Regions from separate parts of the Mycobacterium sp. NPDC003323 genome, predicted to be linked through region 3. Evidence: predicted binding sites of a transcription regulator. Region 3 holds the regulator's gene; each other region holds the start of a gene.
The links. The regulator LexA, encoded in region 3, represses DNA repair genes until DNA is damaged. The targets are predictions, from matches to a motif close to CGAACANNTGTTCG.

Region 1 (3,276 bases), on a different contig from region 3:
CTGATCGGCCGCGGACTGGGCGTCGCGCTGCTTCCGCATGACGGCCGCATCGCCGGCGGCACCGCGGAGGTCGCCTTGAGTCCGGCCGGATTTCGGCGCGATATCGCGCTGGCGTGGGGGCCGACGGCGGCCTCCGCCGTCGGCCGGCGGCTGTTGGGATTCCTGCGCGAACGTCTGTGATCAGCCGGGCACATTGGCCTTGAGCGTGGCCAGCGCCGCTGTGCAGAGCTCGGCCAGTTCCTCGGCCTCCGCGGGATCCAGGGCGGCGCGCACGAGTTCGGCCATCCGCCGATTGGTCATCTGCTCCGCCTCGTCATAGCGGTCCTTCTTGTCCGCGCCGTCGGGGAACGGTTTCGGCCAGCCGAACATCGCCGCGTATTGCGGCCCCTTGTTGAGCATGTGCGCCTCGATCGGCGTGACATCGCTGAGGCTGAGTGCGTTGAAATGCAGTCCGGCGCGCAGTTCGCGCAGCACGAACATGACCTGCAGGACGCGGGCCGGGGCGTCCTCGGCCAGCGGCATCGTGCGCCACCCCGTGAACAACGGAGAGGCCGCGGTCGGCGCCGCCGCGATGAGCTTCTCCCCCAACTCGGCGATGCGTTCCAGACCGTGGGCGTCGGCGAGGTACTTGCGCCCGAAATCGGCGGCCTGGTCCCAGTACACCTCGGCGGCGCCGGCGGCGCCGCGCACGGCGACACCCTCGTCCCACATGGTCGCGAGGCCGGTGGGTTCGAATACCGCGAACACCGCGGCGACGGTCGCGCCGGTGACATCACCGAGCACGCCACCGCGACCGGCGACATACCCGGCCAACGGGTTCTGGTATCCGTTGGCCACGCTTGCCTGATAGGTCTCGGGGTGCAGCATGAAGACGGCGACTGCCTGTTCGATGGATGCCCCCGCGGTCGCGGTGGCGTGGACCAGATCGGTGTCGGTCATCGAGGCTTCTCCTGGCTGGGGCCGGCGGGTACGCAATCGAACACTAGACGCCTGCCGACGGGCGCGGCCCACCTATCGCGTGAAGGACCGGCTGCTGCTGGATTGTCCCGCTTGGCGAGCGACATTCGAGCGACACGAATTTCTCTGGCCCCGTTGGCATCTCGTGTCACATTCCGGCCTGGTTTGTCGGTGGTCGTACGTATGTTCGGGTCATGAAGTCGGATGTGGTGCAGTCTCGGGACGCGGTGGCCGCCGCGGTCTGTGATCGTGCCGCGTCGGTGAAGGCGTTGTTGGATGCTGATTTCTCGGTGTTCGACACCGCCGAGTTGTTGGCGTTGCAGTCCGAACGCGAGGAACGCGCCCGCCAGGATGAGGCGGTCGATCACCGGATCCTGGCGGCGTTGATGGCGCGGGCGAGCGCGCATGAGATCGGCGGCAAGAACTGGGCCGATGTGCTGGGCACCCGGATGCGACTGTCCGGGCGCGAGGCCGCGCGCCGGGTGCGCCGCGCCGAAGAACTGGCCCCCAGGCAGTCGATCACCGGGCAGACGCTGGAGCCGGCGTTGGGGTTGTGCGCCCAGGCGTTGGCGCAGGGGGCTATCGGTGAGGGTCATGTGGCGGTGATCGCCGAGGCGGTGCGCCTGGCGGCCAAGTATGTCGATGCCGCCGAATGTGCGGAGTTGGAGGCCATCCTGATGCCGCTGGCCCAGAGCAGCCCGCCCGAGACGGTGCACGCCACCGCGGTGTCCGCGCTGTATCTGATGAATCAGAATGGCTCGGGCCCCGATATCGTGCGCCACAAGCGCGGTATCAGCATCGGTCAGCAGGATGCCGACGGGTTGACCCGGATCACCGGCTGGGTGGATCCGGAGCTGGCGGCCTATCTGGGTACGGTGAATGACACCTGGGCCCGTCCCGGGGTCAACAATCCCGAGGACCCGGACTCACCGGCCAACCCCGAGCCGGAGCCGGAGGCTGAAGCTGACGAGCCGGCAGCGCCGGGCACTGAACCGGCACCGCCGGCGAGCGACGCCGAAGCCGAGTCGGAAGCGCAGGCAACTCCCGCATCCGACGCGGAAGCGGACGCAGAGACGGCTGCCGCTGAAGCGCAGGCGCCGCAGAACGATGCCGAGGCGCAACCCGAGCCGCACAACCCACCGTCCTCACCGCCCGCACCGTGTGATGATCCGGCGTCGGTGTGGGAACAGCTACCGCTGCCCACCACCTTCGACGAGCTCGCCGAGCGGATCGACGCGGTCGAGGCCGCCGCCGCAGCCGCAGCCACCCCGCCACCATCGCTGCCGCCGCTGACCGGCCCCGCCTACCGCGACACCCGCACCCAAGCCCAGCGCCAACACGACGCCCTCAAAGCCGTGCTACGCGAGATCCTCGCCTCCGGGCGCCTGGGCCAGCACAACGGGCTCCCCGTCACCGTCGTGGTGTCGACCACGCTGGGTGAGTTGGAGTCCGGGGCCGGGATCGCGGTCACCGGGACCGGCACCTTGATGCCGATGCCGGACCTGATTCGGCTGGCCGAGCATGCCCACCACTATTTGGTGGTGTATCGACAACACACCGCCGAACCGCTCTACATGGGCCGCACCAAACGCCTGGCCACCAAGGCCCAACGCCTACTGCTGTACAACCGCGACCGCGGCTGCACCCGACCCGGCTGCACGAAATGCGCCAACCACTGCCAGGCCCATCACGCCGACCCCAGCTGGGCTAACGGCGGGCTCACCGACGCCGACACCCTCGGACTGGGCTGCGGGCCCGACAACCAACTCGCCGAACTGGGCTGGACCACCCGCATCGACCCCACCACCGGACGCGTGCACTGGCACCCACCACCGCTGATGGACACCGGCCAAGACACCATCAACCACCACTTCCACCCCGAAGAACTCCTCAAACGGGAGGACTATCCCGAGGAGGAATCAGGGTGAGCGTCGTGTCACTCGGAGGGCTTGACCGCCAGCACCGGTTTCGCGCATTCCAGGATGAGTTTCTGCGCGACACTGCCGAGCAGCAGCTTGCCCACCGGGCTGCGATGGCGGATGCCCACCACCAACAGCTCGGCCTCGGGGCGGTCCATCGCGGTCAGCAGTTCGTCCACGGCGTCGACCCCGACGGGCTGGCGGAGCTCGAACTCGACACCGCACTCGGCGAGCCGGCCGCGGACATCGCTGACCTCCGCACCTCCCGCGAAACGCGAATCCACATACGCCTCACCCGATGTCGAGTTGATCACCAGCAGCGTGGTGTTGCGGCGCTTGGCCTCGACGATCCCGTGCTCCAGCGCCGCATGCCCGAATTGATCTGCGGTGTACCCGATGA
Region 2 (3,276 bases), 170 kb from region 3:
GCTGAGCCGGCCGCCCCGGCGGGGTCACTGTGTAGTTGTCAAGGTGCACTGAGGCTTTGGGTTATGCGGCGGCCGGTAGGTCGGTCATGGTGCGGCGGGCATGCGAGCGCAGGTGCGCTGGTTGTGGTCCGGTCGGGTCGTGGGGTGGGATGAACCATGGGTGGCGGTCGGGGCCGAGGTAGACCTGCCAGCCACCGTGATGGATCTGGGTGTGGTGGTAGCGGCAGAGCAGCACCCCGTTGTCCAGACTCGTCTCGCCCCCGGCGCCCCACGGCTTAATGTGGTGGGCGTCGCACCACGACACCGGCCGCCCACACCCCGGATGCGCACAGCCCTTGTCCCGTATCCCCAACGCTTTACGGATCGCAGGAGTGAACAGGCGCTCGCTGCGCCCGACATCGAGTGGCACCCCGGTGTGATCCACGACCACCGAGGTCAGCGTGGAGTCACACGCGATCAGATCGGCGGTGGCGGTGCTGATCGGGCCACCGAAACCCAGCCTGTCGACGTCTTCGTCGCCGGCCGCTGCAGCGTTCGGCCGGATCAGCGTGACGTGCGGCAGCACGCCACCGGACATCGGTCGCGTCGACTGCGACAAGTAGGTGCGCAGAATCTGCCCGATCGCGTCGCCGCGACGCCTACCGATCGGGCGCGGATCCGGTGAGCCGTCCGGCAGCGGGACGGGCCTACACAACGGATCCAACGCCGCACACAATTCCTCCCCGGTCCCCACATCCAGATCCAACGAGGCCTCGAATCGGCCTTCGCCGTTCTGGACCAGGGTCATCTCATTGAGGTCGGCGTCCTCGGCCACCGGCACCGGCCTTTCCCCCACCGGCTGTGCCGCGGTCTTATCGATGGCGATCGCGCGGGCCTTCGAGTCCACCTGAGCCGGGGTGATCTGAATCATCAGCTTGCGCACCACGCTGGCGCGGTCCTGCTCGGACAACTCGACGCGGCGCTCGATATGGGCCACACCTTTACCGACCGCGTCGACGAACTCGATGCCCAACCCACCCACGCGCTGGGACCGCGTCAACGCCGGCATCGACGACGCCGCGCGTCCCACCCGTGCCGCGCGCTGCGCGGCACCCGGCGACATCCCCAGCGCGGTGAGCAGATCCGCCCCGCTGCGCAGGCGTTTGCGCGCCGGCACCCCGAGCCGCTCCGCCGCCGCCACCGCAGAAGCGATCACGTGATCGAAAAGGTTGCGGGCCGTCACCGCGGCCGTCAGCACCGCCAACAGCGGCACCTCATCAACCACCTTCCGCGGACAGTCCAGCAGATGAAACAACGTCCGCCCGACATCATCATCATTTGGCGGAACAGACGGTGCGAGATCGTCGATCAACGCATCAATGAAAGAACTCAAATCGGTGGCGTCCATCCCGGGACCCAACCTTTCGGACAAGGCCAACACACACTCGCCCCCAAAGGGGCACCACGGCTCAGACAAACCCTCGTCAGGGTCGTCGAACCTCTTCGGCGACCCGTAGCCGCCGACACGGGCTCACCTGGAGAGTGGGAGCCACTTCGCTTCGAACTTGTGTTCGATCCTACGCCGAATCTGGGCACCGTGCAACAAAATTCCGAGACGAGAATTGGTGGGAAATTGTGCATCAGGACATCGGTGACACTTCGAATGGTCTTGGTAGCGACACTTCCCCACCGCACCTCCGACTCAGCCCACATACGCGGGCAACCGCTTGATGCCATGCACGAAGCTGCTGTACAACAAGTCCGGCGCACCGAACTCGATCGTCGTCAGTCGGGTGAGCAGCTCCCGAAAGATGTTGCGCAGTTCGCATTTCGCCAGCTGATTGCCCAGGCAGAAGTGCGGGCCGCCGGCGCCGAAACCCACCTGCGGATTCGGCGCCCGGCTCAGGTCGAAGGTGTGCGGGTCGGTGAACACCCGCTCATCACGGTTGGCCGAGCAGTAGAACAACCCCACCTTGTCCCCCGCGCTGATCTGCTGACCGGCCACCTCGACATCCTCGGTGGCGAATCTCGCGAATTGCAGCACGGGCGTCGACCAGCGCACGAACTCCTCGGTGGCCATCCCGATACGCGCGTCGAAATCATCCATCAGCCAATCTCTTTGGCCAGGATTCGCGGCGAGCGCCAGCATGGCATGGGTGGTGGTCTGCTTGGTGGTGTCGTTACCGGCCGAGGCCAGCAGCATCAGGAATGCCCCGATCTCCTCGTCGGTGAGCCGACGCCCGTCCACCTCCGCGTCGACGATGCTGGTCATCAGATCGTCCCCGGGATTGGCGCGACGGAACTTGGCCAGCTCGACACCGGTGTTCGAGATCAGCATGATCTCGTTGATGGTGTCCATCGCCCGCTCTTCGAGCGTCGAGTAATCGTCATCGCTCATGCTGAACAGTTTCTCGGCGGCCGCGGCCAGCGCCGGCTGATCGGCCTTGGGCACGCCCAGCATGTCGCTGATGGTCATCATCGGCAGCTTGGCGGCGCAGTCGTGCACGAAGTCGATGTCACCGGCTCCGATCAGTTCGTCGACGATCGCCACCGCGTTGTCGTGGATCTGCTCCTCGATCCTGCGCACATTGCGCGGTGTGAACGCCGAGCTGATCAACCGCCGGTAGGTGGTGTGCTCGGGCGGATCCATCATGAGGAAGAACGTGGCGAACTTCTGCATCTCGGCAGGCATCGGGTCCAGCGCCACACCCCGAGTCGAGGTGAACAGATGCGGGTTCTGGCTGACGAACTGCAGATCGGCACGCCGCGTCACCGCCCAGAATCCGGGCTCCTCCAGATCGAAAAGGGTCGGTAGCGGCGGATGCCAGCTCAATCCGTCCAGCGCCCTCAGCTGGGCGAAAGTCTGATCCCGAACGTCGAAGGGCTGACTCCAGAATCCGTGCGACGTGATGTCGAACGGACTGTATTCGCGTGCCCGCGGGGCGCTGGCGACTGTCACGGCGATTCCCTCCTGGGGCTGGCGACGGCGATGTCGCGACAGAGATGAGCGTGACAGTACGAAGATAATTTGTAAAGCTGATGCCATGTCCCAGGTGACCACGCGTGAGCGGATCCTCGCCGCCACCGCCGAGGTGCTGGGCAACTACGGGATGACCAAACTCAGCCTGTCGGAGGTCGCGCTGCAGGCGGGTGTGTCCCGTCCCACGTTGTATCGATGGTTCGCCTCCAAGGAGGACCTGCTCGACGCCTTCGTCATCTGGGAGCGCAAACACTACGAGCGGGCGATCGCCAGGATCAGCGCCGAGTTACCCAGCGAGGAAAGGCTCGACGCCATCC
Region 3 (3,276 bases):
CGGTCTGCAGGTGCCCGGCGCGGAGGCGCCGCAGAACCCGTCGGCCGCACCCGAGGCGGCGTCGGGCGGTGACGGTGACAAGTGGTACACGTGGCGCTGGTGGTGGCTGCTCGGCCTGATCCCGCTGGTCGGCCTGATCGCGGTGATCGCCGTTGCGGTGCTGCGCAATCGGCGCTCCCGCGACGACCGATTCGAGGACTACGACCGGGGTTACGGCGGCTACGAGGACCGCTACGACGGTTATGACGGCTATGACGGTCCCGACGCCCGCCGCGACGCGGAACCCGAGACCGGCGTGCTGCACGACGGTGGTTACGAGCAGCAGAGTGCGCAGAGCCCGTGGGCGCTGGTGCCGCCGGTCGGCGAGACCCCGCCGTATGCCAAGCGTTCGGCCGAGGCCGGTGCCCGTCCCGCCGACGACTTCACCGACGATCTCGGCGAGGATCTCGACGACGACGATCGGGACGATTTCGTCGACGCCGAGTACGTCGACGAGCCCGAATACGGCGACGAGCCCGAATACGGCGCTGAGCCCGAATACGGCGCTGAGCCGGAGCCGGCGGAAGCACCGCAGGAGCCGGTGTTCGACGAGGACGCGGTGGACACCGCGCCCACCCGCATCGAAACGCTGCCGCCGGAGCCGTCGGTACCCGAACTCGACGTCGAGCCGCCGACCGCGGTGGTCGGGGTCCCGCCGCTGCCGTCCTACGAGCCCGAGGTCCCCAGCGGCCGGCACGCGGCGGCGGCACCGGACGACGAGGCCGAAGACGCCGGTTGGACGTCCATGCGGCTGGCCACCACCGACCGCTACCGGGCCCCCGAGGGTTATCCGATCAAGGCGGACACCAAGACGGGTCTGTACTGGGCGCCGGGCAGCCGCGGCTACCGCGATACCGAGGCCGAGATCTGGTTCGCCAGTGAGGAGTTCGCCCGCGCGAACGGTTTCGTGCGGGCCGACTGATCAGACCTTGCGGATCACGGTGACGACCTTGCCGAGCACCACGGCGTCGTTACCGTCGATCGGTTCGAACGCCGGGTTGTGCGGCATCAGCCACACCTGGCCCTTGGTCCGCTTGAAGGTCTTCACGGTGGCCTCGCCGTCGATCATCGCGGCGACGATATCGCCGTTGTCGGCCACGTTCTGCTGACGGACGACGACCCAGTCGCCGTCGCAGATCGCCGCGTCGACCATCGACTCGCCGACCACCTTCAGCAGGAACAGTGAACCCTCGCCGACCAACTCGCGGGGCAGCGGGAAGACATCCTCGACGGCCTCCTCGGCCAGGATCGGTCCGCCCGCGGCGATGCGTCCGAGCACCGGGACGAAGGTCGGCTCCGGCAGTGTGTCGGAGCCCGCGACGTCGGTCGCGACGATCGGCGTCACGGTGTCGTCGGCGCCGCGGACGTCCACCGCGCGTGGGCGATTGGGATCGCGCCGCAGATAGCCCTTGCGTTCCAGGGTGCGCAGCTGGTGGGCGACCGACGAGGTGGACGTGAGTCCGACGGCGTCGCCGATCTCCCGGATGCTCGGTGGATAGCCACGGGTGGTCACCGAGGTGCGGATGACCTCGAGAATGGTGCGCTGACGCTCGGTCAGGCCGGAGCGTGCCTCAGGGGTGTCGCTGCTGTCGCTCATGGGGCTGAATGTAGTCGCCGCCGCACCGATAATCAAACATGTGTTCGAGGCGTGTCGCGTGTCTTCATCGGCGTCGCGGGATCCCGGTCGACCACAGCGCCCAGGCGATCAGCACCGGCTGGAAGAACAACCGGACCAGGCGCTTGGTGTCGGTGTCGAGGCCGAAACCGTCGGCATGGTTGAGGTACTGCGCGATGTTGCCCGGGAAGATCAGCACGAAGAACGCCGCCAGCAGCCGGCCGACCAGGACGCGGTCGCGTCGCAGCAGGGCCAGGCCGACGCCGAGGGTGATCTCGACGCCACCGGAGGCCATCACGACACCGTCGGCATCCATCGGAACCCACTTCGGCACCTGAGCCTGAAACTCTTCACGGGCCCAGAACAGGTGGCTGAGGCCGGCGAAGATCATCGCGCCGGCAAGCGTCAGGCGGGCGATGCTGCGCGCGCGGGTGGTGGGCGGCGGTGCGGGCACCTCACTCATCGGGCACCGGGCAGGTTGTAGGCGAAGGACTTCTGCTGGCGCTGCTTCATCTTCTCCAGGCACTCGTGATGCTTGCGGGCGTGATAGGCCAGCGGGAAATAGGTCAGCCGATCCGGCAGGATCCGGTAGGCCGTGCGGATGACGGTGTAGATGCGCTGCAGTTCACGCTCTTCGGCCGTGCTCCAGGTGACGCCGAGCTTCGCGCGCAACCGCGGATCGAGCAGCCCCACCACCGAGAGGTAATTCAGCCGCAGCCCGGGGCGCAGGATCCGGCGCGCCAGCGGGCGCAGGAGCGCGGGCACCGATGGCGGCAGGTCGACCTTGCCGGTCTTCATCTCGCCGATCAGTTGCAGTGCCTGCGGGGTGGCTTCCAGCCTGTCGATCCAGGACTCGAAGTAGGCATCCATCTCGGCCGGGGTCTGCGGGTAGTCGCGCATCGGCACGTGCAACAGCCGGGCCAGTCGGCGGTTGTCGCGTAGCAACTCGGCCTTCTCGTCGGCGGTGAACTCACGCCCCACCAGCAGCCGGCCGCCCTGGGCCGTGACGATGTAGCCGGTGGCGATCACCCACTGATAGGACTGCGGGTTCAGTGCGCTGATCTGCTTGCCGTCGGCGGCGCTGCGCATGGTGATCGGCTGGTGCATGGCGCGCACCCGGTTGCCCTCGGCGACGGCCTCGGTGCCGCCGTAGGTCCACCGCAGCACCGAGTCGACGGAGCGGATCGCGCGGCCACCCGGGTCGCCGTGGAAGGCCGCCGAGTAGCGGCCGGTGATCTCGGCGATCACCGGCTCCATGGCCTGCATCATGAACGCCGCCCCGTCGACGATGAGAAACGTCCAGCGCCCGGTGTGCTCGGCGGTCAGTGAGTCCAGCGGGACCAGCTCGGGCCGGCCGGCGTCTTCGGCATCGTGAACGGGTAGATCCGTGGTGGCAGTCATGACTGCGCGCACCTCCTCAAGGCTTGGGGCAGCGACGCTAATATGACCTATCGGTCGCATTCAAGTCGCGTTAGGAGGCTGCATTGGCTGCCGATAAAAGCACGTCACGGCATCGAAAGGCACCGAAGCAGGAGCGTTCGAGGGAGATGGTCGCAAAAATTGTGGACACTGCCGCGACCCTGTTGCGCAAGACCGGCCCCGAGCAGCTGACCACCAATGCC

Region 1: the regulator LexA is predicted to act here: its motif matches at 1,134-1,147, upstream of ACWDUN_RS24080 (DUF222 domain-containing protein).
Region 2: the regulator LexA is predicted to act here: its motif matches at 1,540-1,553, upstream of ACWDUN_RS02730 (DUF222 domain-containing protein).

The regions. Positions count from the first base shown of each region.
Region 1 covers NZ_JBSFSB010000014.1:79,466-82,741, reverse strand. Annotated here, with positions in the region: gene ACWDUN_RS24090 (LysR substrate-binding domain-containing protein) at 1-180, shown strand, start outside; gene ACWDUN_RS24085 (SCO6745 family protein) at 181-939, opposite strand; gene ACWDUN_RS24080 (DUF222 domain-containing protein) at 1,152-2,885, shown strand; gene ACWDUN_RS24075 (universal stress protein) at 2,894-3,276, opposite strand, start outside.
Region 2 covers NZ_JBSFSB010000001.1:625,027-628,302, reverse strand. Annotated here, with positions in the region: gene ACWDUN_RS02735 (thioesterase family protein) at 1-5, shown strand, start outside; gene ACWDUN_RS02730 (DUF222 domain-containing protein) at 62-1,387, opposite strand; gene ACWDUN_RS02725 (cytochrome P450) at 1,682-2,938, opposite strand; gene ACWDUN_RS02720 (TetR/AcrR family transcriptional regulator) at 3,024-3,276, shown strand, end outside.
Region 3 covers NZ_JBSFSB010000001.1:797,722-800,997, forward strand. Annotated here, with positions in the region: gene ACWDUN_RS03570 (sunset domain-containing protein) at 1-961, shown strand, start outside; gene lexA (transcriptional repressor LexA) at 962-1,636, opposite strand; gene ACWDUN_RS03580 (DoxX family protein) at 1,701-2,117, opposite strand; gene ACWDUN_RS03585 (oxygenase MpaB family protein) at 2,114-3,055, opposite strand; gene ACWDUN_RS03590 (TetR/AcrR family transcriptional regulator) at 3,202-3,276, shown strand, end outside.